One region of the Shewanella psychrotolerans genome, then DNA from elsewhere that is predicted to be linked to it. Evidence: predicted binding sites of a transcription regulator. Region 1 holds the regulator's gene; each other region holds the start of a gene.
The links. The regulator LexA, encoded in region 1, represses DNA repair genes until DNA is damaged. The targets are predictions, from matches to a motif close to TACTGTATNNNNATACAGTA.
Positions count from the first base shown of each region.

Region 2: a site for LexA is predicted at 2,067-2,086, ahead of K0I62_RS09610 (LexA family protein). Genes of this name have one in related genera too.
Region 3: a site for LexA is predicted at 2,686-2,705, ahead of dinG (ATP-dependent DNA helicase DinG). Genes of this name have one in related genera too.
Region 4: a site for LexA is predicted at 3,200-3,219, ahead of K0I62_RS08835 (YebG family protein). Genes of this name have one in related genera too.

Region 1 covers NZ_CP080419.1:121,731-127,255, reverse strand. The annotation lists gene cysQ (3'(2'),5'-bisphosphate nucleotidase CysQ) at 1-318, opposite strand, end outside; gene nudE (ADP compounds hydrolase NudE) at 370-915, opposite strand; gene yrfG (GMP/IMP nucleotidase) at 1,014-1,682, shown strand; gene lexA (transcriptional repressor LexA) at 1,806-2,423, shown strand; gene K0I62_RS00565 (cell division inhibitor SulA) at 2,420-2,929, shown strand; gene coxB (cytochrome c oxidase subunit II) at 3,324-4,886, shown strand; gene ctaD (cytochrome c oxidase subunit I) at 4,896-5,525, shown strand, end outside.
Region 2 covers NZ_CP080419.1:2,162,887-2,168,411, reverse strand. The annotation lists gene K0I62_RS09615 (Y-family DNA polymerase) at 389-1,642, opposite strand; gene K0I62_RS09610 (LexA family protein) at 1,648-2,055, opposite strand; gene K0I62_RS09605 (ATP-dependent nuclease) at 3,144-5,396, shown strand; gene K0I62_RS09600 (UvrD-helicase domain-containing protein) at 5,398-5,525, shown strand, end outside.
Region 3 covers NZ_CP080419.1:1,524,165-1,529,689, reverse strand. The annotation lists gene K0I62_RS06780 (DNA polymerase II) at 202-2,589, opposite strand; gene dinG (ATP-dependent DNA helicase DinG) at 2,729-4,801, shown strand; gene K0I62_RS06770 (sulfite exporter TauE/SafE family protein) at 4,810-5,525, shown strand, end outside.
Region 4 covers NZ_CP080419.1:1,981,907-1,987,431, forward strand. The annotation lists gene K0I62_RS08820 (MlaD family protein) at 1-1,744, opposite strand, end outside; gene K0I62_RS08825 (paraquat-inducible protein A) at 1,731-2,363, opposite strand; gene K0I62_RS08830 (paraquat-inducible protein A) at 2,350-2,982, opposite strand; gene K0I62_RS08835 (YebG family protein) at 3,231-3,515, shown strand; gene K0I62_RS08840 (GAF domain-containing protein) at 3,535-3,993, shown strand; gene proQ (RNA chaperone ProQ) at 4,275-4,916, shown strand; gene prc (carboxy terminal-processing peptidase) at 4,947-5,525, shown strand, end outside.

The DNA of each region.
Region 1 (5,525 bases):
AATGACCGAGAAGTCTCCACTTCCAGCAATAAATTCCCCAGTGCCATCCAAAGGATCCACTAACCAATAACGCTGCCATTCGGCACGTTCTGAAAGTGGTATATCAGCATCTTCCTCTGATAAAACGGGGATGCCAGGAGTTAATCTATTTAGCGCAGAAGTAATGATCTCATGAGCGGCAAGATCAGCAGAAGTCACAGGCGTATTATCGGCTTTGATCTCTTTATCAAAGCTGCCTTTTAAATAAATATCTTTTATCGCTAGCCCAGCCTCCACGGCAATGGCGATCACCTGTTCCACATAATCTTCTGGCTTCATCACAACTCCAACAGCCTAAACTGGCAATGCATATATGATAATTCTCATTAACTACTTTAGTTTTAGATGTTTCTGGGCCAAAAACAAGGCGCTTACACTTCTAGATTCAGAAAAATCTTCCTGCGACAATAAATCAAACCACTTTGCTAACGGCCAACTAACCACCTCGATTGGCTCAGGCTCATCACCTTCTAGCCGACTCTCATAAAGGTCTTCAGCAAGATAGATCTGCATCTTGCTAGAAAAATAGCCGGGGGCCAAACTTAACTCCATAAGGTGAGTAAGCTTATGGGCGCCGTAACCTATCTCTTCTTGAAGCTCACGATTCGCCGCTTGAACAGGCGTTTCACCAGGATCGACTAAGCCTTTGGGGAAGCCCAGCTCGTAAGAGTGCGTACCCGCAGCATATTCTCGACCCAGCAGCAATTGGTCATCTAGCACAGGAACCACCATAACCGCACCACGATTGTTGCCCTTCATACGCTCATATTGGCGCTCAACCTGATTAGAAAACTTTAGGTGCACTTGTTCAATCTGAAACAGACGGCTCTTGGCAACAACTTCTGCATGTAAAATCTGTGGCTTCTTGTCCGACATGAATGTCCCTGATAAAAATGACGTTTGCTTCACAGTCCAATCTTACTATGATGTGATTAATCCACAACTCTACCGATGGAATTTTTTCAAACCACAATATGTTTCCATGGAATAAGATAGATACAGTGCTACTCGATATGGATGGCACACTACTGGATTTGCATTTTGATAATCACTTTTGGCTCAGCCTAGTGCCTCAAACCCTTAGCCATCAAAAAAACTTGCCAATCGAGCGCGCAAGAACCCTAGTAGAAGCCGCCTATGACAAAGTCTTTGGCACCTTAGAGTGGTATTGTCTCGACTACTGGGAGCGTGAACTCCAACTTGATATCATCGCCTTGCACCGCTCGATTGTCGACAGAATCCAAATGCGCCAAGATAGTATGCCATTTCTAACCGCCTTAGGAGAGCAAGGAAAATCAAGAATACTGGTGACCAATGCCCATCCAAGCAGCCTCGCACTAAAACTTGAACATACTGATTTAGCTGCTGGGCTAGACCATATGCTATCGAGCCATGCAACGGGGTACCCTAAGGAAGCCCCCCAATTTTGGGAGACGCTTTTCACACAATATCAACTCGACCCAAGCCGATGCTTATTCATTGACGATAGTGAGCCGATCTTACAAGCCGCACAAAAAGCAGGTGTTGGTTATCTGCTTGGAATTAAAAACCCCGATAGCCAAAAGCCACTCAAGTCATTTAACGACTTCCCAGCAATCGCAGACTATCACGATCTATTAAATAGCCTTTTAACCAACAGATAAGCATAGGAACAAGTTAAATAAAATGAGATAGCTAATGGTTTTAGGCAAAAAGCTGGTTAATACTTGCACTACCATAAATACTGTATATACTAACAGTTACTGTATGGAAAGACAGGATAGATAATGAGACCACTAACACCCAGACAAGCTGAAATTTTAGAGCTAATTAAGCGCAATATAGCCGACACAGGCATGCCACCTACTCGAGCTGAAATTGCCCACAGATTAGGCTTTAAGAGCGCTAATGCTGCAGAAGAACATTTAAAGGCACTAGCGAAAAAAGGCTGTATAGAGATCATGCCAGGAACATCTCGAGGGATAAAGCTCCCCCAAGAAGATGAACCTGAAGAACTCGGTTTACCGCTAATCGGTCAAGTTGCCGCAGGTGAACCCATACTAGCCCAAGAGCATGTGGAGCAACACTATCAGGTCGATCCAAATATGTTTAGACCCTGTGCGGACTTCCTGCTACGAGTGCGGGGGGACAGTATGAAGAATATTGGCATCTTAGAAGGCGATCTACTTGCTGTACATAAAGTTGAACAAGCACGTAATGGACAAGTCGTCGTCGCTCGAGTTGAAGATGATGTCACGGTTAAGCGTTTTGAAAAGAAAGGCAACACCGTGTATTTGCATGCCGAAAATGAAGATTACTCACCTATAGTGGTTGATCTCGCTAATCAAAGCCTAAGCATTGAAGGCTTAGCGGTCGGCGTTATTCGCAACGGAGACTGGCAATGAACAATTTAATCGGTAATGCGCCACGTCATCCTGGTCTGTGGGTTGATATAAATAAGCAACTAAAACCATCCCACCCAAATACTATTTCCACCGTGTCAAGCAGCACTCAAGGCAGACAAGAGTTACAAGCGTTAACACCACAGCTAGCTAGATTAAGTCAACAAGGACAATGGGTCGTGCTAATCAGCCCACCGAATATTGGCTATAAACAGATGCTCGCAGATGCAGGGGTTCGTATGGATCGTATTCTACTCGTGCATACCAAAGATGAAGTCGAAGCACTTTGGGCGATGGAAAAAGCACTCACAAGTGGTACATCCAGTGCGGTGATTAGTTGGACTCAATCGCTCGATGCAAGAGATAATCGTCGCTTACAAATCGTCGCCAAAAACACTCGAGCACTGGGTGTCGTTATCGAAGATGCAAATAGTCACTTACCTGTAACAGCCCGTATGCAGGACGATCTAGGCATACAACAAGCCTGTTTATTTAGTTCATTGCATTAATCGATTTACTCCTCCTTTCCATACAAAAGCCCCGCAAGGGGCTTTTTTGTCGCTGTTTTGTTTAGAAAAATAAAATAAAAGTGATCTTGATCAATATTTGAACACCGATTAAGTTAATAGTAGATATCAACGATTATTTGTTATATCCGAACAATTTAGCTGTCGACGCAATTGAGCCCGTGAGAAGTCTTCTCTTGTGTCAATTCGTTGAAATTAGCCTGATATATTCAGCCGTAAGTGCAAGCGTGGTCACCACCAGCAATAACATTTACACCACCAGCGCACTTTGAAGTCATCGTTGCTTTTTTGGGAACCGAAGAGTTTGCATAGAGCCGAGACATACTGTGTGGCTCTTCTTTGTAGTTGCCTTCGCAATTGACAGAGGAGAAGTCTAGTGAAGCAAGTGTTGTATTATTTGCTGGCGTTGCTGTTTACGCCCCCCATACTCGCAGCCGATATGCCCCTCAACATGACAGAAGGGGTTACAGAGATAAGTGGAAGAGTGTTTGGCCTCCACATGACCATTCTCTACATCTGTTGTGCCATAGGCATTGTGGTCTTTGGTGTGATGATCTATTCGATCATCAACCATCGACGCTCTAAAGGTGCCGTTGCCGCCAACTTCCATGAAAGTACTAAAGTCGAAATTGCATGGACCATCGTTCCTTTCGTTATTTTAATCATGATGGCTATTCCAGCAACACAAACCCTGATAGCAATGGAAGACCCCAGCGATGCAGACTTGACCATTAAGATCACGGGTTCCCAATGGAAATGGCATTACAGCTATTTCGATTATGATATCGAGTACTACAGCCTGCTTGCAACGCCAAGAACACAGATAGAAGGTAGTGAAGCCAAAGGCGAGCACTATCTGCTTGAAGTAGATAAACCGCTCGTTCTACCAATTAATAAAAAAGTGCGTTTCTTAATGACTTCAGAGGATGTGATCCATTCATGGTGGGTTCCTGCATTTGCCGTGAAAAAAGATGCCAACCCAGGGTTTATTAACGAGGCTTGGACCCGTATCGATAAACCCGGTACCTACCGAGGTCAATGTGCAGAGCTCTGCGGTAAAGACCACGGCTTTATGCCTATCGTCGTCGAAGTGCTTTCTGAAGCTGATTTTGACAACTGGATACAAGACCAAAAAGCGCAAGCCAGCATTGCAGAGGCTCAAGCAAAAGCCTCTCTGAGCCAGACACTCTCAAAGGAGGAGCTGATGGCTCAAGGCGAGCAAGTTTACATGGCACGCTGTGCAGCCTGCCACCAACCTAATGGTGCGGGTTTACCTGGGGTATTTCCCTCATTAATTGGCAGTCCCATTATCACAGGACCTGTCTCAGATCATATTGACATAGTGTTGCATGGTAAAACGGGGACTGCGATGCAGGCATTTGCTAAGCAGCTAACGGCAACTGAAATTGCTGCCGTTGTCACCTTTGAGCGAAATGCTTGGGGTAACGACTCTGGCGATATTATTCAGGCCGCAGATGTCAGTGGCTCCGAAGAGGCAAGCGCTGCTGCAACGACTGATGCCACCCCAAAGACGCCAACCAACTTACCAGAAAACTCACCAACGACAGAAAACGTAGCGGCTTTAACCGAAGCACCACAAGATTCAAAGGCTGCGGTTTTAGATGACTTAACGATGGAAGAACTTATGTCCATGGGAGAGCAAGTTTATCTCAGCAGTTGCGTTGCTTGTCATCAGGCAACTGGCACTGGACTACCCGGCGCTTTCCCTTCACTTGTGGGTAGTCCTGTCATCAAAGGCCCTGTTTCTGGGCACCTTGATATAGTTATTAATGGTAAGCCTGGCACGGCTATGCAGGCGTTTGGCTCGCAGCTTACGCCACAACAACTTGCTGCAGTGGTGACGTATGAGCGCAATGCATGGGGTAATAACTCGGGTGATGCGGTTCAAGCTACCGATGTTGATGGTCACGGAAAGTAAGGGATTAAAATGAGCACTATTACACAAGATATACCAACCGCTCATGATGATCATCATCATGGTGCACCCAAAGGCCTTATGCGCTGGGTTTTAACCACAAACCACAAAGATATTGGCACGCTTTATTTGTGGTTCAGTTTCATTATGTTTTTAACCGGTGGTGCCATGGCCATGGTGATACGGGCAGAGCTTTTTCAGCCTGGATTACAATTGGTTGAGCCAAACTTTTTCAACCAGATGACCACTGTTCACGGTCTAATTATGGTGTTTGGCGCAGTAATGCCGGCTTTTACTGGGCTTGCTAACTGGTTAATTCCTATGATGATAGGCGCTCCAGATATGGCACTGCCACGAATGAATAATTGGAGCTTTTGGATCTTACCCTTCGCTTTTACCATACTATTAAGCTCGCTATTTATGGAAGGTGGTGGACCCAATTTCGGTTGGACCTTCTATGCACCACTTTCTACAACCTATAGTCCAGATAGCACGGCGCTGTTCGTATTCTCGGTGCACATAATGGGGATCAGCTCGATAATGGGTGCTATTAACGTGATCGTCACTATCGTGAATATGCGTGCACCTGGTATGACATGGATGAAGTTACCTCTATTTGTATGGACATGGCTTATCACTGCA
Region 2 (5,525 bases), 2.0 Mb from region 1:
ACAACCTATCAGTAACTTAGGCCTTATGCAGCAGCGACTTATCCGTCAATAGCTGATTTGATTTTCATCGGCTATTTTCATCATCTAAAACCAAACATTAATTATTGTTAATCTTTATCAAACTTCTCCAAACAACTGTATACATGTAGTTTTTGTAACATTAATTACCCCCATTTATTGATTTACAGCACTAAGAAAGAGGTCTAACCGTGGGTTTTTCCGTCATGGCACCAGTAAACCGCCATCCCGCTTAATGCCACTAATGATGAAAAGGATTCATAGCTAGTGTTAACGGTTACATCTCAGGCTCATCACCATGAAATAATTGAGGTTTATCGCTTCTGTAGCGTCAGTGAACGTTTCTTACGTTGCAGTGATGGGTGCGCTATCAGCAACTGATTTGCGGGATATCGTGCCAATTGGTTGTGTATTGAGGGGTGAGCATGTCTCGGCGCATTCGCCATTTGGGCGCAATGCCTTGTCCGGCAACAAACAAAGCATCGGTACCATAGCGATTGTTAAGCGCATCCAGCACATTCATGAGCGCAGGGCTTTTAGGTTGGGCGAATAAGTCATGTTGGTAGTGGGCTTCGTTGCACAAATCAATCAGCCCGACACCCACCTTGTAGTAGCGCACGCCATGTTGGAACCGCGACTCACACAGACTCACTGCGGCCTTAACGAGTTCACAGGTATCATTCGTTGGACTAGGTAAGCGCACAGTGACTTTGAATCCACAGGGCTGTTCATCAAAAGGCGAGTTGCTGGCAAACACCAGCATGGCATTGCACAATGAACCTTGGTGTCTCGCTTTGGCGGCGGCTATCGCGGCGTGCTTGGTGATGGCCTGTAATAGGGATGCTTTGTCCATGATGCGCTGCCCCATGCTTCTGGTCGAGAATATCTGCAACTTATCAGCACGGGCTTCATCCCACCCCTTACACGGTAAGCCGTTTAGCTCACGGACGGTTCGCTCCACCTCAATATTGAATTGTTGGCGAGCAATGCCGGGCGCTAAGCGTGCTAACTCAAGCGCCGTGTTGATATTCATCGCTGACAGCCGCTTGGCAATACGTTTACCGACCCCCCACACATCGCTGGTTGCCATCTGCCCCAACACGAACTCTCTTTCGCTGTGACTGGAGATGGCGCACACACCGTTATAGCCAGGGAGCTTCTTAGCAGCATGATTAGCCGCTTTGGCCAAGGTCAGTGATTCCCCCATGCCGACGCACACAGGTAACCGCGATTCTTTCCAGACCGCTCGCCGTATCCGCGCGGCTTGAGTGATTAAGCAGGGAATGGCTGGGTAACAGTGTTTAAACGACAGAAAGGACTCATCAATACTGTAAATGTGCTGCTCTGGGGCAAAGCGACCGATGATTTCCATCATGGCGGATGAAAGCGAGCCATAGAGCTCATAGTTTGAGGAGAGCGCTATCACGCCTTTACGCTCGCACAGCGACTTAACCTGGAAGTAGGGGACAAACTTAGCTATCCCTGCTTCTTTAGCTTGGCGATTGGCGGCCACAATACAGCCATCGTTATTACTGAGCACAACGATGGGCCGACCACGCCATTCGGGCCTGAACACTTGCTCGGCACTGCAGTAAAAAGAGTTCGCATCCACAAGCGCAAACATAGTGGTTAATCTCTTGTGAGTATTGGGCTTTGACGATGACAACGTATCGAGCGAATCACCACACCTTCCACGCTAAACGAGTCATGCTCAAGTATTGGCGTGCTCATGTGCGACTCATTGGCAGAGAGGAGTTGACGATTAACCGTATCAATGATTTTGCAGACAAAGGCGCCATTGTAATTAGCCACAATCACATCTTGGTTTTTGACACTGACGTGCCTATCCACAATCAAGATATCTTCATCGAAAATGCCCACGCCTTGCATGGAGTCGCCACGGGCTTGCCCGATAAAGGTGGCGCTAGGATGTTCAATCAGCAATTCATCAAGACTTAGTGGAAGTTGCTTGTAGTCAGTCGCCGGAGATTCAAATCCGGTGATGCCTGCGCTAGCTGAAATGGGAATAACGTTCATAATTTACTGTGTGCTGTATGTATATACAGTATTTTAGCAATTATTCTGATTTTAGCAATCACCACGAAGCTAGGCCTTTCATTCAACACGCCCATGTTACTGACGAGCTTATTATTAAAGGCAATATTGCTCACCATTGAATGAGTCTAAGCAAGTCGCTCTTAATGCAAACCACCGATGAGAAGCATCTTTAAAGATGGCGAGTTAGAGGAAATGACAGCTCATAAGGATTGCTTAGCAATTCGTCAAGAAGGGCGCAGAAAGGTAAGACAGACCCTTAAACACTATCATTTGGACGCCTGTATATCCGTTGGCTAAGAGTGAAGTTGAAACGTGGTATGAAGCTCCAACCGTGGGCAACAAAACCATTAAGAGAACATTTAGTCCAAGGCTAAACAATCGACCATGCTTGTTTCGAGTCAAGCACTCAACTGGTTAGTGAGTTAACTCGTTTATGCCCCAAAGTTTGGTGGCCTTGGAATGAAGGTTCGGCATTTTTTGGATTAGCCTTCGTTGCGTTTGGCAGCATCTTATTTGTTAAGTGTGTTTTAAGGTCGAACCTTCACCATTTGAAATTGCCTGCCGCAGGCTTTATGTGCAAGCGCTCTTTTGGCACGGTGAGTGAAGCGCAGCTTCGAGCTCATGAACGAGAGGCATGGACGCCGAACTGGATTTTAGACATGGACGTTGTTCGAGCACTTCCATGTGGGCTATGCGAAATCATCTGACTTACATGGAAGTAGGGAATGGCGAAAAATGTCGGGAACATTTTTGGCCATGATTTCGAAGGCCAAAACCGCGCTTACACTGGGTTATTTTATCTCTTCGATTTTACTTCATCTGGTGTGAGTCGCTAGTTCAAAAGCTAACTCGCTTTTGCCCCATTACACGTCAGCGAGACAAGTTTATAGTTTTTATTCTGTCAGAGTTTTACGAGAAAAAACTAATGTGAATAGTTCAAACCTGAAAGCTTGCCAATTAGTTAATTTTCAAGCTTTTTTACTTTATTGAGTGAACTATCAAACTATTATGATCGGTTTCATATTATTCTCTAGTTCAATTGATGGCTACCAAGGCTAGATAAAAGGATGAAGATTAATTTTGTACAAATCCAAAACTTTCGAAAACTAAAGAACTGTAGGGTTAACCTGTCAGATAATGAAACTCTACTAGTCGGTGCAAACAATAGCGGCAAAACTTCAGCTACAGATGCTCTTATATGCTTTCTCGACAAGTCACGGAAGATTACAGTTACTGACTTTACCCTAAGTAACTGGTCGGCTTTAAATCAATACGCAGAATCTTGGCTTAGTACCGACCCAAAAGAGTTAAACGGGCAAGATATAAGCGATTGGATTCCGTATTGCCCTTCACTTGACGTTTGGCTTGATGCTGGTGTTGAAGATGTTCACAGAGTGGCACATTTAATTCCAACACTTAAATGGAAGGGCGAGCCTCTGGGTATCAGACTAACATATGAACCCAAAGATATTGAAAAGCTTAGAGAGAACTTTTTACAAGATTTCAGAGCTATAGATGAGTTGCGCACCGACGAGACAAAGCTATCTTTTTGGCCTCGGGACTTGAAAGATTATCTCAATAGAAAGTTGTCTGATTCCTTTGTTATCAGAGCTTACATCTTAGACCCTAAAAAAATCTCTACTACTCAAGATTTGCCAAAGCAAGCCACTCCACTAGAGAACGATCCTTTTAACGGTTTGTTTAAAGTTGACACTATAGAAGCACAACGCGGATTCACAGATCCTAATAGTGAGCAAGTGAATACAGGCATTACCCTGTCTAGCCAGTTGCAGGAATACTACATTCGCCATCTAAACCCTACTGATTTACCTGATGACGATGATCTTCCTGCACTGAAAGCAATTGAGGAAGCTCAGGAAGAGTTTGATAAGAAATTAGACAAGTCGTTTAAGGGAGCATTGGGCGAAATACAAGCTCTTGGTTACCCAGGATTCAATGACCCTGATGTTAAACTATCGAGTCGCGTTAATCCGATTAAAGGGTTGGAACATGATGCTGCCGTAATATTTGATATTCAAAAGCAAGGTTTTAATAATCACACGTTCTCCTTACCAGAGCAATATAACGGACTAGGATACAAAAACCTTATTCATATTGTGTTCAAGTTGATTACGTTCAGAGATCGGTGGCAACGAATTGGAAAAGCTCAAAAAAGAAGATCTGCAAATGATGTTGCAATAGAACCAATCCATTTGGTATTGGTTGAAGAACCTGAAGCTCACCTGCACGCTCAGGTTCAACAAGTATTTATACGCAAAGCCTATGAAGTTCTTAGGAAAGATATCGACGAACAATTTACTACGCAGATGGTTCTTAGCACCCATTCAAGCTACATAGCTCATGAAGCTGGATTCGAGAAACTACGCTACTTCAAACGCAAAGCCGCAGTTAGTATCGCTGATGTACCTGAGGCTGAGGTCGTCGATTTATCTTCAGTTTTTGGAAGTGGTAAGAAAAAGGCAACTGAAGACGAACAGATTCTTAACACTCAGAAGTTTGTTTCGCGTTACCTCAAGACAACCCACTGCGATCTTTTCTTTGCAAATGGCATCATTCTGGTTGAAGGTGCTGCAGAGCGAATGCTACTACCGCATTTCATTAATTATAATTATCCTGAGCTACGAAGTAGCTATTTATCAATACTAGAGGTTGGTGGTGCGCACGCTCAACGTTTGAAACCACTAATCGATACTCTAGCCTTACCTACTTTGGTGATTACCGATACAGATGCGAAGGGCGTGGATGGCAAGAAGGTTCAGCCTGCAAGAAATAATGATTATAAGTATGGCAGTGATACGCTTAGGGAGTGGTTTGAACTGAAAGACCTAAGTCTGGATGACGTACTGGATCTTTCAAATGATAAGAAAGTTAAAGGTAATGTCAGAGCTGCATATCAATATGGTTTCATGATCAAATATCATACAGATGGTAAAGAAGAGGAAGCGATTCCATACACATTTGAGGATGCAATAGCACTCAGTAACATTCAACTATTTCGAGACTTGACTAGCTCAACTGGGATGGTCAAAAAGATGCACGAAGCGACGATGAAGGTTTCTTTGGAAGAATGTGCGGCTACTCTATATAAAGCCTTAGATGGTGAAAAGGCGAAGATGGCATTGGATCTTTTGTATGATGTTGATCCTAAGAAGCTAAAAGTTCCAACCTATATTGATGAAGGGCTTCAGTGGTTGGAAAAGGAGTTGAGCAATACTGACCAAGAATTTGTCTTTGCAGAACCTGAAGAGGTTGAAGAACCCGAAGAGGTTGAAGAACCCGAAGCCTTGGAGGAGTTCTGATATGGCAGATACTCATAGTCTTCAAGAGGTTGATAAAGAGATTTATCAATATCTAAACCTTGACAGCCCTACTAGTTTTTTATTATTTGCTGGAGCTGGATCGGGTAAAACCAGAACTCTTGTAAATGT
Region 3 (5,525 bases), 1.4 Mb from region 1:
ACTTATATTTTTTGTATTACATTCCGTTGCTTTATTTCATTCCCATTTCAGAATGAGATTAGCAAAGGATTAGCGAACCCTCAAAGACGAATATCACAAAAGGGGCACTATTTTTCACCAAATTAACTAAGAATCATCAGTAAAAGCATAGTTTATACTACTTGTTAACATCTTATACTGGTAACACCAACCTAGTGACAACTAAATTAGGGACAGTTGCTTTGACATAATTTGATTAAAACTAGTGTTTAAAATTGAAAGTATTGGATCAGAAACTGGCGCGATCTGCTTATCTAGATAATATTGATAATCCGCTTTAGCATGACAATATTCAACCGGTTCGGCGCCGTTACTGGTGATAATATAGTCTATTTTTGTGCCTCTTTTACCATATTGCGCCTTACCACTGCGTTCGCACCAAAGAGAAGCCGCCTTAACATGAGGTGACGCCTTTGCAGTGTACTCGTCGACATCCCTTCTTAGGCGTTTTGAAAAAATGAGTAACTCATCCACCTCGCCTCTTTGTAAACGCAATACCATCTCTTTTAAGTATTCGACAACATCTTGCTTTGCGAACAATCGATAATACAATTCGGCTTGAACCTGCCTAGCCAAGGGACTCCAGTCACTTCTTACCTGCTCCATCCCTTTAAAAATGAGTTTGAGTTCACCATTTTCAAGTGTATAGGCTCCAACATAGCGCTTTTTAGAGCCTTCTAACGACCCTCGCAGTGTGGGCATAAAAAACTGTTCAAAATGACGTTCATATTCAAGTTCTAAATGGCAGTCAAGTTGATAATCTTGTTTAAGCAGTACACGCCATTTATCATTGATTTTTGCGACCACATCACGTGCAAACTCATCTATGTCGGCTATGTCTCTAACGTCGGCAAGATGGACAAAAGTCGAGTCGGTATCACCATAAATCACTTTTAACCCCATCTCTTCAATCCATGCCTTTGTCTGTTTCATAATTTGGTGCCCGCGCAGCGTAATTGAACTGGCCAACTTTGCATCATGAAACACACATCCTCTAGAACCCAATACACCATATAAAGAGTTCATGATGATCTTAATCGCCTGAGATAATGGGGCATTTTCGTGGCACTTGGCTAACTCTCGTTTAGCTGCGAGCGCTGCAATAATGCTTGGTAATATGGGCTTTTCTCGGCTAAAACGAGCACCTAAAAAACCGGCAACTGTGTTTGACTCTTCCTGCAAACAACCTTCAGCAAGGCCTTTAGGATCAATAAGGAAGGTACGAATGATAGACGGATAAAGGCTTTTAAAATCCAGAACTAAAATATGTTGATACAGGCCAGGAATCGAATCCATCACGTAACCGCCAGGGCTTTCTATGCCATCACTTGCTGGCTCACTTGGCGCTACATAGCCAGCCCGATGCAGATGCGGTAAATAGAGATGATTAAACGCCGCGACTGAGGCCCCTACTCGACCAAACTCCAAACCTGTTAGTCTTGAACGTTCAAGGGCAAACTCGGTCAGCGACGTCTTTTGAAAAATATCCCATACCAAACGGCTATCGGTAAGATTATAATGCGCTAACGCCAGCTTATCTTCATAAAATAAGGCAGTGATCTCTTCACCTCGGTTGGCCACATTATCAATCGCTTTACCCTTTTCAAGCAACTGACGAGATACATTGTCTAAAGAATAACTATCAAATTGGTAAAATGCAGCCTTGAGCCAATCAATGCCATCGAGCACCACACGCCCTGGAAGCACCAAAGTTTCAGGACGAAACTTACCTTCCACCTTCCAACTTAATGACTGCGCATTTCGTCCCAGATTAAGCGGTATTTGATGGAACGCTGCACGGCGATACAGTAAGGCTAAGTCGAACGTGACCACTGCCCATCCGATGATAATGTCAGGATCAAAGCGAGCAAACCAGTTAATCAACGCGATAATCAGCGCCGCTTCATTATCGACCCATTCAATATTGGTTACACTGCGAACATCAGCAGGAGTATTAGCGCCTTGCTCATCGCCCACCATGATAACTAACTCAATCGCCTCTCCCTCGTTATCCTTGCCATATAAGCCAACGCTGTAAAGCTCGCCACTCATTGAACATTCAAAATCCAGAGAGACAATAGACAGTGTGACATCAATATCGGTACGGCGTGCTCGATGCCCGATAACCGTATGGATCCCCTCATTTCCCACCGACTCACCGATAAACTCAACATCTAAGGCTATAAAACGTTCTATCAAGTAGCGTTGCTCAGGGCGGATATCGGCTTCATAAAGCGCCACACCTTTATCGTTAGCCCCTCTTGAAAGTTGCCTGAATACCCAATTATTGGGGCAGTAAAGCGCGGTCACCGGTTCTTGCTGAAATGTTTTTAAACTAATGGCCTCACTGCGAATAGAGTGACAACCGCTAAGTGACAGTAGTGACCCAATATCAGAGGTGCGGCAAAAACAGACCCTTTCACTTTCATTAACGATCACCCGCACTGGACCATCAGGCGTCTTAAGATAGTAATGCAAAGCCCCATCCACTTGATGACGCGTCAATATCCGGCCTTTAACATTAATGTTTGTTGAAAAATCTAACTTCAAGGAACGCACTCTTATTTATTAATTCATAGGGTTATCGGCTTAATAGCGAATAAACTACTGAAATAGTCACAATAGCCTCTTCTTAGGCTATGTAATCACTGTTATTATGTACAGCTCTATTTCTCTGCTATGTGCTTTCATGTTATCTGCCAATGTAAAAACTCAGATCCGCACCATTTACAAAGATATTGCGGCATCCCTTCCTAATTTTCGCTCTCGGCGAGAACAAAATTACATTGTGGCAGAGATCTCAAAAACATTAGCTGGTGAGTATGACCAACATAGACGTATCATCGTGGTTGAAGCAGGCACAGGAATAGGTAAATCATTAGCCTATATTCTAGGCTCCATACCATTAGCATTAGCCAGTAAAAAGAAAGTATGTATTGCTACTGCAACAGTTGCACTGCAAGAACAGTTGCTCAATAAAGATCTACCCTTCTTTTTACAACACTCAGGAATGGACTTTACCTTTGGTCTAGTTAAAGGGCGTCAGCGCTATGTGTGTTTAGCTAAACTTGAAATGCTCATTGGCAGTGATGAGGGTACCCAAATGGCCATGTGGCAAACTAAGCCAGATCACAGCCAGATAGAGTTGCTGCAAGGAATATTGAAAGATTACCACGAGGGACGATGGAATGGTGAGCGTGACACTTTAGACACACAACTCCCCGACCATCTTTGGAGCCAAATCGCTTGCGACAAGCATAGCTGTCATCGTCAACTCGCTAGCCATAGAAACTGCCCATTTCATAAGGCCCGTGAAGATATCGATAACTGGGATGTATTAATTGCTAACCATAGCCTACTTTTTGCCGATCTCGAGCTGGGTGGCGGTGTGATACTTCCTGATCCAGAAGAGCTTTACTATGTAATAGATGAAGCACATCATCTGCCCGTTGTTGCAAGAGACTTCTCTAGCGCTCAAGCCACCTTAAGGGGCGCTATCGATTGGTTAGAAAAAATAGGGAAAACCAGTGCAAAGTTGCAAAATCAACTTAAGAGCAATCATATTATTGCACCAGCGCAGGCGATGTTAGATCACATTGGCGAATTAACTGGTTTACTCAATGGCGTTGCGCAATATTGCGATACCCAAGCCGCAGCCTTTGATAACCCTGAAAATCGGATTCGTTTTGAACATGGCAAGCTACCACAAGCGTTAGTGATCCCATCGGAGAATTTAGCGACAGCTTCAAATAGCGCGTTAAAACAGTTTAACAAAATGCTGACCCTGCTTAGTGAGTCTATCAAAGATGGCGAGCTGCCTAAACATCAAGCCGAACAGCTCTTAAGTGAAACAGGCTTTATGTTGCAGCGCTTAGAAAATCTGCAAAAGTTGTGGAAAATGATGGCTAAGACCGACAGCCCTAAAGGAGCGCCAATGGCGAGGTGGGTCGAACAGCTGCCAGGTAAACAAAATGATTATCTCTTTAATGTCTCCCCTATTGAAGTCGGCTTTATGCTTGAGTCTCTATTGTGGGAAAAAGCCGCAGGTGTAGTTTTGTGCAGCGCGACCTTAAGGGCCTTAAACAACTTTAATCACTTTACCCATCAAGTCGGTTTATCAATCAATGATGGCAGTCGCTATTTAGCAATGGATAGCCCTTTTGATTTCCAGCAAAACGCCACCTTGTTTGTCCCTAAGATGCGATCAGAGCCAACAGATGATCGCTATACTGAGGAGTTAGCTGAACAAATTATTTCACTCATTGAAGGTGAAACAGCTACCTTAGTGCTATTTGCTTCTTATTGGCAGATGGAAAAAGTCGCAGACTTGGTGCGTCCCAAAATCAAGACGAAGTTACTGATCCAAGGCGAAGACTCCCGTCAGCAACTGCTGGCCAATCATAAAAAGCGCTGCGACGATGGTGAAGTCAGCATAATATTTGGCACAGGCAGTTTTTCTGAAGGGTTGGATCTCCCAGGTGATTATCTGACGAACCTAATTATTACTAAACTCCCTTTTGCCGTCCCCACATCACCTGTCGAGCAAGCTCATGCAGAATATATTAAGATAAAGGGCGGCAATCCGTTTCTCCAACTAACAATACCAGACGCTTCACGTAAATTAATCCAAAGTTGTGGTAGATTGCTGCGTAAGGAAGAAGATTATGGTCGTATTACCATTTTAGACCGTCGGCTTGTCACTAAACGCTACGGTAAATCACTACTCGATGCCTTACCACCCTTTCGTCAAGTAATAGAATAGGAAGATCTTTGGAGTTACTTCTAGAACCAAGTAGCTGGGCCATTTTGGCCGCAACCGGTTTTATTGCAGGATTTATAGATGCGGTAGCTGGAGGCGGCGGTTTGCTTTCAATCCCGGCACTGTTAACCATAGGTATTCCACCCCATACTGCGCTCGGAACAAATAAGCTCGCAGCAAGCTTTGGTTCATCAATGGCTGCATTTACCTACTATCGCAAACAATTTTTTACGCCAAGGTTTTGGTATCACGCCTCAATCGCAACTTTTATCGGTGCGGTCTTTGGCACGGTTGTGGTTTACCTTATCGACAACCAATGGTTAGAGAAGTTATTGCCCATAATCATCATTCTTATCGCCATCTATACCTTAGTGAAGCCTAACTCTATGGGCGAGGCATCTTATGTTGCGCCAACAAGCTCCCCTTCGAAGAAAAAGCAATGGTGCCAAGGCTTACCACTGGGATTCTATGATGGGTTTGCAGGCCCAGCCGTGGGCGCATTTTGGACGATAAGCAGTGTGTCTCAATATAAGTTACCAGTACTTAATAGCTGCGGACTCGCAAGAGCGATGACCTTGATCAGTAATCTCACCTCTCTCGTGGTCTTCCTTGCTCTAGGACAGGTAAACATATTTATCGGGCTCTCAATGGGGCTGTGCATGATGCTAGGCTCATTCATTGGCGCAAGAACCGCAATCAAATTTGGCGTCCCCTTTATTCGCCCACT
Region 4 (5,525 bases), 1.9 Mb from region 1:
AACTCGCATCGATAGTCATCGCATCATTTCGCCAAAACACCGTGTTTTCCTTGATTAAGTTGCGAAAGGCTTTATCTATTCCTAAAACGATAGCAAAATTTTCGTTACTGACATTCCAATCAAGGCTAAGCACTTTTCCTATTTGCATTTTTTTGTAATAGATGGGCGATTTTGGTGCCAAATTGGCTCCATCGGGACTCGATAGCGTGATCGTTAACATTTCACGCTGTTCAATAGTTTCTTGTGCTTGTTGCATTGAGGCAAATAATGACAGTGATGTGCCGCTTGGGAGCTGCTGGGTGCTTTTGCTTTTTATTAAACTAATTGCACCTTTAGTTAAAGTGTCTAAATCTCTAGTGCTTACAGATACACCATCGAGAGATGCTTCTATGGCGAGCGCAGACTCAGGAATAAAATAGCTACCACTGGTGATTAGCGGACTGTATTCGGACCAAATCGCTATTTGATATTCGATACCACTAAAGTCAGGTTTGAATCTGACGCCTGTCACTGTGCCTATCGGTAGCTGCTTGAATCGCACCTCAGCGCCAGGTTTTATGCCCGGGTTATCCTCAGTGGACAGCGTTAACAGCAGCGGCTTGACTCGGTTCTCTGGTGCTGTATTAAGTAGTGTATATTCCGATTTAGGTTCACCCACGCCAGGAGTAAAATTAATCACGCTGCCAGTGACTAGGCGTGAGGCATGTTTTATTCCAGCGAGTGATATGTCTGCGCCTTCGGCCCAAAATTGAGCTGTGCCACTGAGTAAATCGGCATACTTTGTATCGATTGTGGCATCGAATCGAACGCCTTTATCCAGCAGATGAGTTTGGTTAATTCGGCCTATCTCTATGCCTCTAAAGACAATACTCGCACCAGTCTGTATTGCATCTGCATTGTCAGCGAGCAAACTAAAGGATGCACCTCCGAGTGCGGCATCGGCATCTTCATAAATAGTGAACTTATGATTAGTTGTGGCTTTTTGGGCATTGGGGTCGGAAGAGAAGGTAACCCCTCCCGCTAGAATAGCTGCGAGACTTTCTGTTTTTACTTTTAGGCCTGATAGTGAAGCATCGAGTGTTAGCCCTGATACATTCCAAAAGGTAGAGTTTTGTTTAACCAAGTGAGCATACTGTTTCTGGATATAGGCATTAAACAATATGCTGTCATCATTAACGAGTCGGTAGCTGACGATTTTTCCAACAGGAATTTGTCGGTAAAAAATTTGTGAGCCGACATCCAGTGAGCCAAGGCTGTCACTGGTAAGCTCAATCATCAGCCCATCGCTGCCTGGTGCGACCGGGGGAGCCTGATCTTCGGCAATAAAATCACTTCGGTATTCACCATCCCCAGGTTGGATTGCAATGTAGTTACCAGAAAACAGCGCATCTAGCCCCTCTACACCTGTAATAGAAGCTTTAGGCATTACTAACCAGAATTTGGTTTCATCACGCAAGAAAGGCGTTGAGCGATAATCCATAATAAGGTCAACGTAAACGCCTTTTAGTGCATCATCAATACTAATGTCGACAACTTTACCAACGGTTAAGCCTTGATAACGTACTAAGGTTTTGCCGACGTCAATGCCTGTTGCACTAGGGAAATGGATTCGAACTTCAACGCCCGATTCTCGAATACTTTTAATACCAAGCCAAGCGCCTAATACGAGTGCGACTATAGGCAGTAACCATATAGGAGAGAAAAGCTTTTTCTTTACCACTTTAGGTGCTTCAATTTCTGTCATCGTTCGATTCCAATCGGTCCCAGAGTAAACGCGTATCTAATACTTTCGCCGCCAGTTGAGTCAGCAATATAACTAATGCAAACGCTGTTGCTGCAGGCGCAGGCTTAGCGTCGAATATCTGTCCCATATTGACGAGCGCAGCGGTGATGGATATGACAAAAAGGTCTAACATCGACCAGCGTCCAATCCATTCTATGATATGAAAACCAGCCATTAGTTTTCTTTTCGATATTGGTAATTCAAAACTAATCGCGAGTAAATAGATGCCGAGGCCAACTATTTTTAGCATTGGCACTAATATACTGGCAGTAAACAAGATAATAGCAATCGGTAAAAGATCTAATTGAATTAGATGGTTAATACCACTGAATATGGTGTCTTTTCTCACCTGCCCTTGACTAGTCATAACAGTAATGGGATAGAGGTTAGCGGGGAACAACAAGATTGCAGCTGTGATCAGTAGTGCCCAACTTTTTTGTATGCTGCTGTGATCTCGGCTGGTGACGGCTTGTCCACATCGAGAGCAGATCGTTTGCTGTGTTTGACATAAATTGGTGCAAGTCGGGCAGCAGGTAAGCCCGAGTCGCTGCCCTTGAACTGAGGTGTTACTGGTACTCATCAAGAACGCTCCACATATGTTCTATGTCATATTCTCTCTGCAAAAAAATGACTACGATAAATAACATCGTAAAGCAAAAGGTACCAATGCCGAAGTAAAGATCCGTATAATCAGAGAGTTGAAATACAGAAACGAAGATACTGATCATATAAATTTCTAACATGCTCAGCTGACTTATCAGCTTGTGTTGACATAAAAACCCCTTATAAATCTTACGAAAAAAAGGATTATGTAACTGATATTTTACAATAAGAACTTGGAACAATACCGATAGGATCAGCAGACCTGGTGCTATTACCGCTGCCGTTAATACTGCAATAGCCACCACCCAATATCCTTGATCTGCCACAGACATTGCCCCACCAAAGATGGTCGTTGTTCTGATACTGCCAAGAAAGTGAAGTTCGAGCACGGGGAAAAAATTTGCTGGAAAATAGAGTGCTAGCGCCGCTAGGCATAAAGCAAGCATACCGTTAATTGAACAATATGGTGTGTCATAGAGGTAGCTGTTGCAACGAGGACATAAGGCACGAACTCCCGATGGGAGCGCGCGCTTTCTGACGACCAAATCGCAGGAACGACAAAGGACGATACTCTTATCTAACACGTCTCTATCCATAATGCGTTTTGATATATTCCTATCATTGAGGGTCGTTATGAGAAAGACACTTTATTGATATAGACCAGTAATCTGCTGATGTTAACGTATTACTATGATGCTGTTGGACATAAATTTTATCGCCTTGGGCATACAGAGTCTAACTATTTATATAGCATAAGATTCTATCAGATAAATTTGAACACTTGCATAAGAACTTATAATTGTGAGATTCTACAACTGTATATAAAAACAGTGTGAGGGTAGGCATGGCAGTAATAACTAAATTTGTCGTTGTCAGAGAAGGGGTTGAGAAGATGACATTCACATCTAAGAAGGAGGCTGACGCCTACGATAAGATGCTCGATATCGCGGACAATCTTCTTCCTTTTATCGAGCAATCAGCTTTAGGGCTTGATGACAGCGCGACAGAGAAACTTTGTTTCTATTTGGCTGAAAATAAGGATCAACTTATGGGCTTGCTAAAAGGTGGGGTAGCACCAAAGTCAGCACCAACCAAGAAAGCGGCTAAAAAGCCAGAATCTAAAACGTAAAAATAGTTAGGAAAATTTTATGACATCTGTGTGTTACGACACCTTAGTGAGACAAACCGAAGCGCTATTTGCTGGAGAAGATAATCTTATTGCCGCCATGGCTAACTTTTCTGCCTTGATTAATGATCATCTCGATGATCTCAATTGGGTTGGTTTTTATCTTGTCGAAGGCGAACAGTTAATTCTAGGTCCTTTTCAAGGGAAAGTTGCCTGTACTCGAATTCCGATGGGAAAGGGGGTTTGTGGCACTGCAGCGCAAACTAATTCTACACAGCGAGTAGCAGATGTTCATCAATTTGAAGGGCATATCGCCTGTGATTCGGCGAGTAACTCCGAAATTGTCATCCCGATGCGATGTAATGGAGAGGTTATAGCTGTATTGGATATTGATAGCCCTTCGTTATCAAGATTCGACGAAGCCGATCAAATTGGCCTAGAGTTGGTCCTTAAAAGCTTGGAAAATGCTTTATTTGCTTAAACTACAACCAATTTTGCACAATTGATGGTCGCAATCGTCTCAGGCACGCTTATAATAGGCCGCTCGACGAACATAAAAATGCCCAGTTACATTTCATTAGTTGAAATGAATGCTTGGCGTTTGTTAAATGTAATTGATAAGGTATGTTGGATTGTGCTGAAGAGATGGTTAGTATCCTATAAAGAAATAGCCTCTTAATTTAAGTCTAACAAATATGAACGACACGCCTACCAACACTGTTTTGGTTTGGTGATAGTCCCTTTTAAACTGTGGAAGTAATGATGGAATCAACAGAAAAGTTGACCGACACCAACGCTATTCTTGCGTATTTATATGAAACATTTCCTTTGTGCTTTATTGCTGAAGGTGAAACTAAACCTCTTAAAATTGGATTGTTTCAAGACTTGGCTGACAGGTTAGCTGATGATTCTAAAGTCAGTAAAACTCAATTGAGAATTGCCTTACGTCGTTATACGAGCAGCTGGCGTTATCTTAAAGGTGTAAAAGCTGGCGCACAGCGTGTAGACCTTGACGGTAATGAGTGTGGTGAACTTGAGCAAGAGCATATCGACCATGCACAAGCTACACTAAAAGATAGTCAAGAAAAGGCCAAGGCTAAACGTGTTGCAAAAGCGGCGGCCAGTAAAGGTGAAAACTCTGCGCCTAAGGCAGAGAAAAAACCATTTAAGAAACCTGCTCCGAAACGTAAGTCTGCTGCGGTAAAAACCGCTAAGCCAGAGACTGTCGTTGAAAATTTAGTACCCGCAGTGTTGACGGAGCTGAAACAAAATCAGCGCGTCAATGTCAAACTAGGTAAATCACCCGTTGCGGGTGTGGTATTGGACATCAAAAAAGAAGATGTGCAAGTACAGTTAGATTCAGGATTGACCATTAAAGTTAAGATTGAACACATCCTGTTATAGCTGTCTCATTGTGAAAGGAGTAACTTGTTGATGCGAAAACTAACTCTGGCTGTTTCAATTGCCAGCATTTTTGTAGGATTCTCGGCTTGGGCATTGACGCCTACAATTCCATCGAGCGAGTTGCCCTCACTAACTCAAGAGCCACAACATAAAGTGGCGAGCAAGCGAGTGACAGGTTTGTTCACTCGCGCTCATTATCATCGTTTTGAGCTTGATGATGCATTTTCCCAGCAGGTGTTTAACCGATATTTAAAGCAACTCGATTACCGTCGTAACGTAATGCTCCAGCGCGATATCGACGGTTTTAAAGTTTATTCAACTCAATTTGATGACATGCTTAAAAGTGGCGATTTGACTGCGGCTTATAAGATGTTTGAGCTTGTTCAACAACGCCGTTATGACCGTTTTGCCTACGCGCTATCTTTGCTTGATAAAGAAATTGATTTCACTGTTGCTGGCGATAGTTATCAATATGATCGTGATGATGCCGCTTGGCCAAAAGATGAAGCTGAACTCAATGAACTTTGGCGTCAACGGGTTAAATATGATGCGCTGAATCTTAAGCTTACGGGAAAAAATTGGGACGAAATTGTTGAGGTGCTTGAAAAG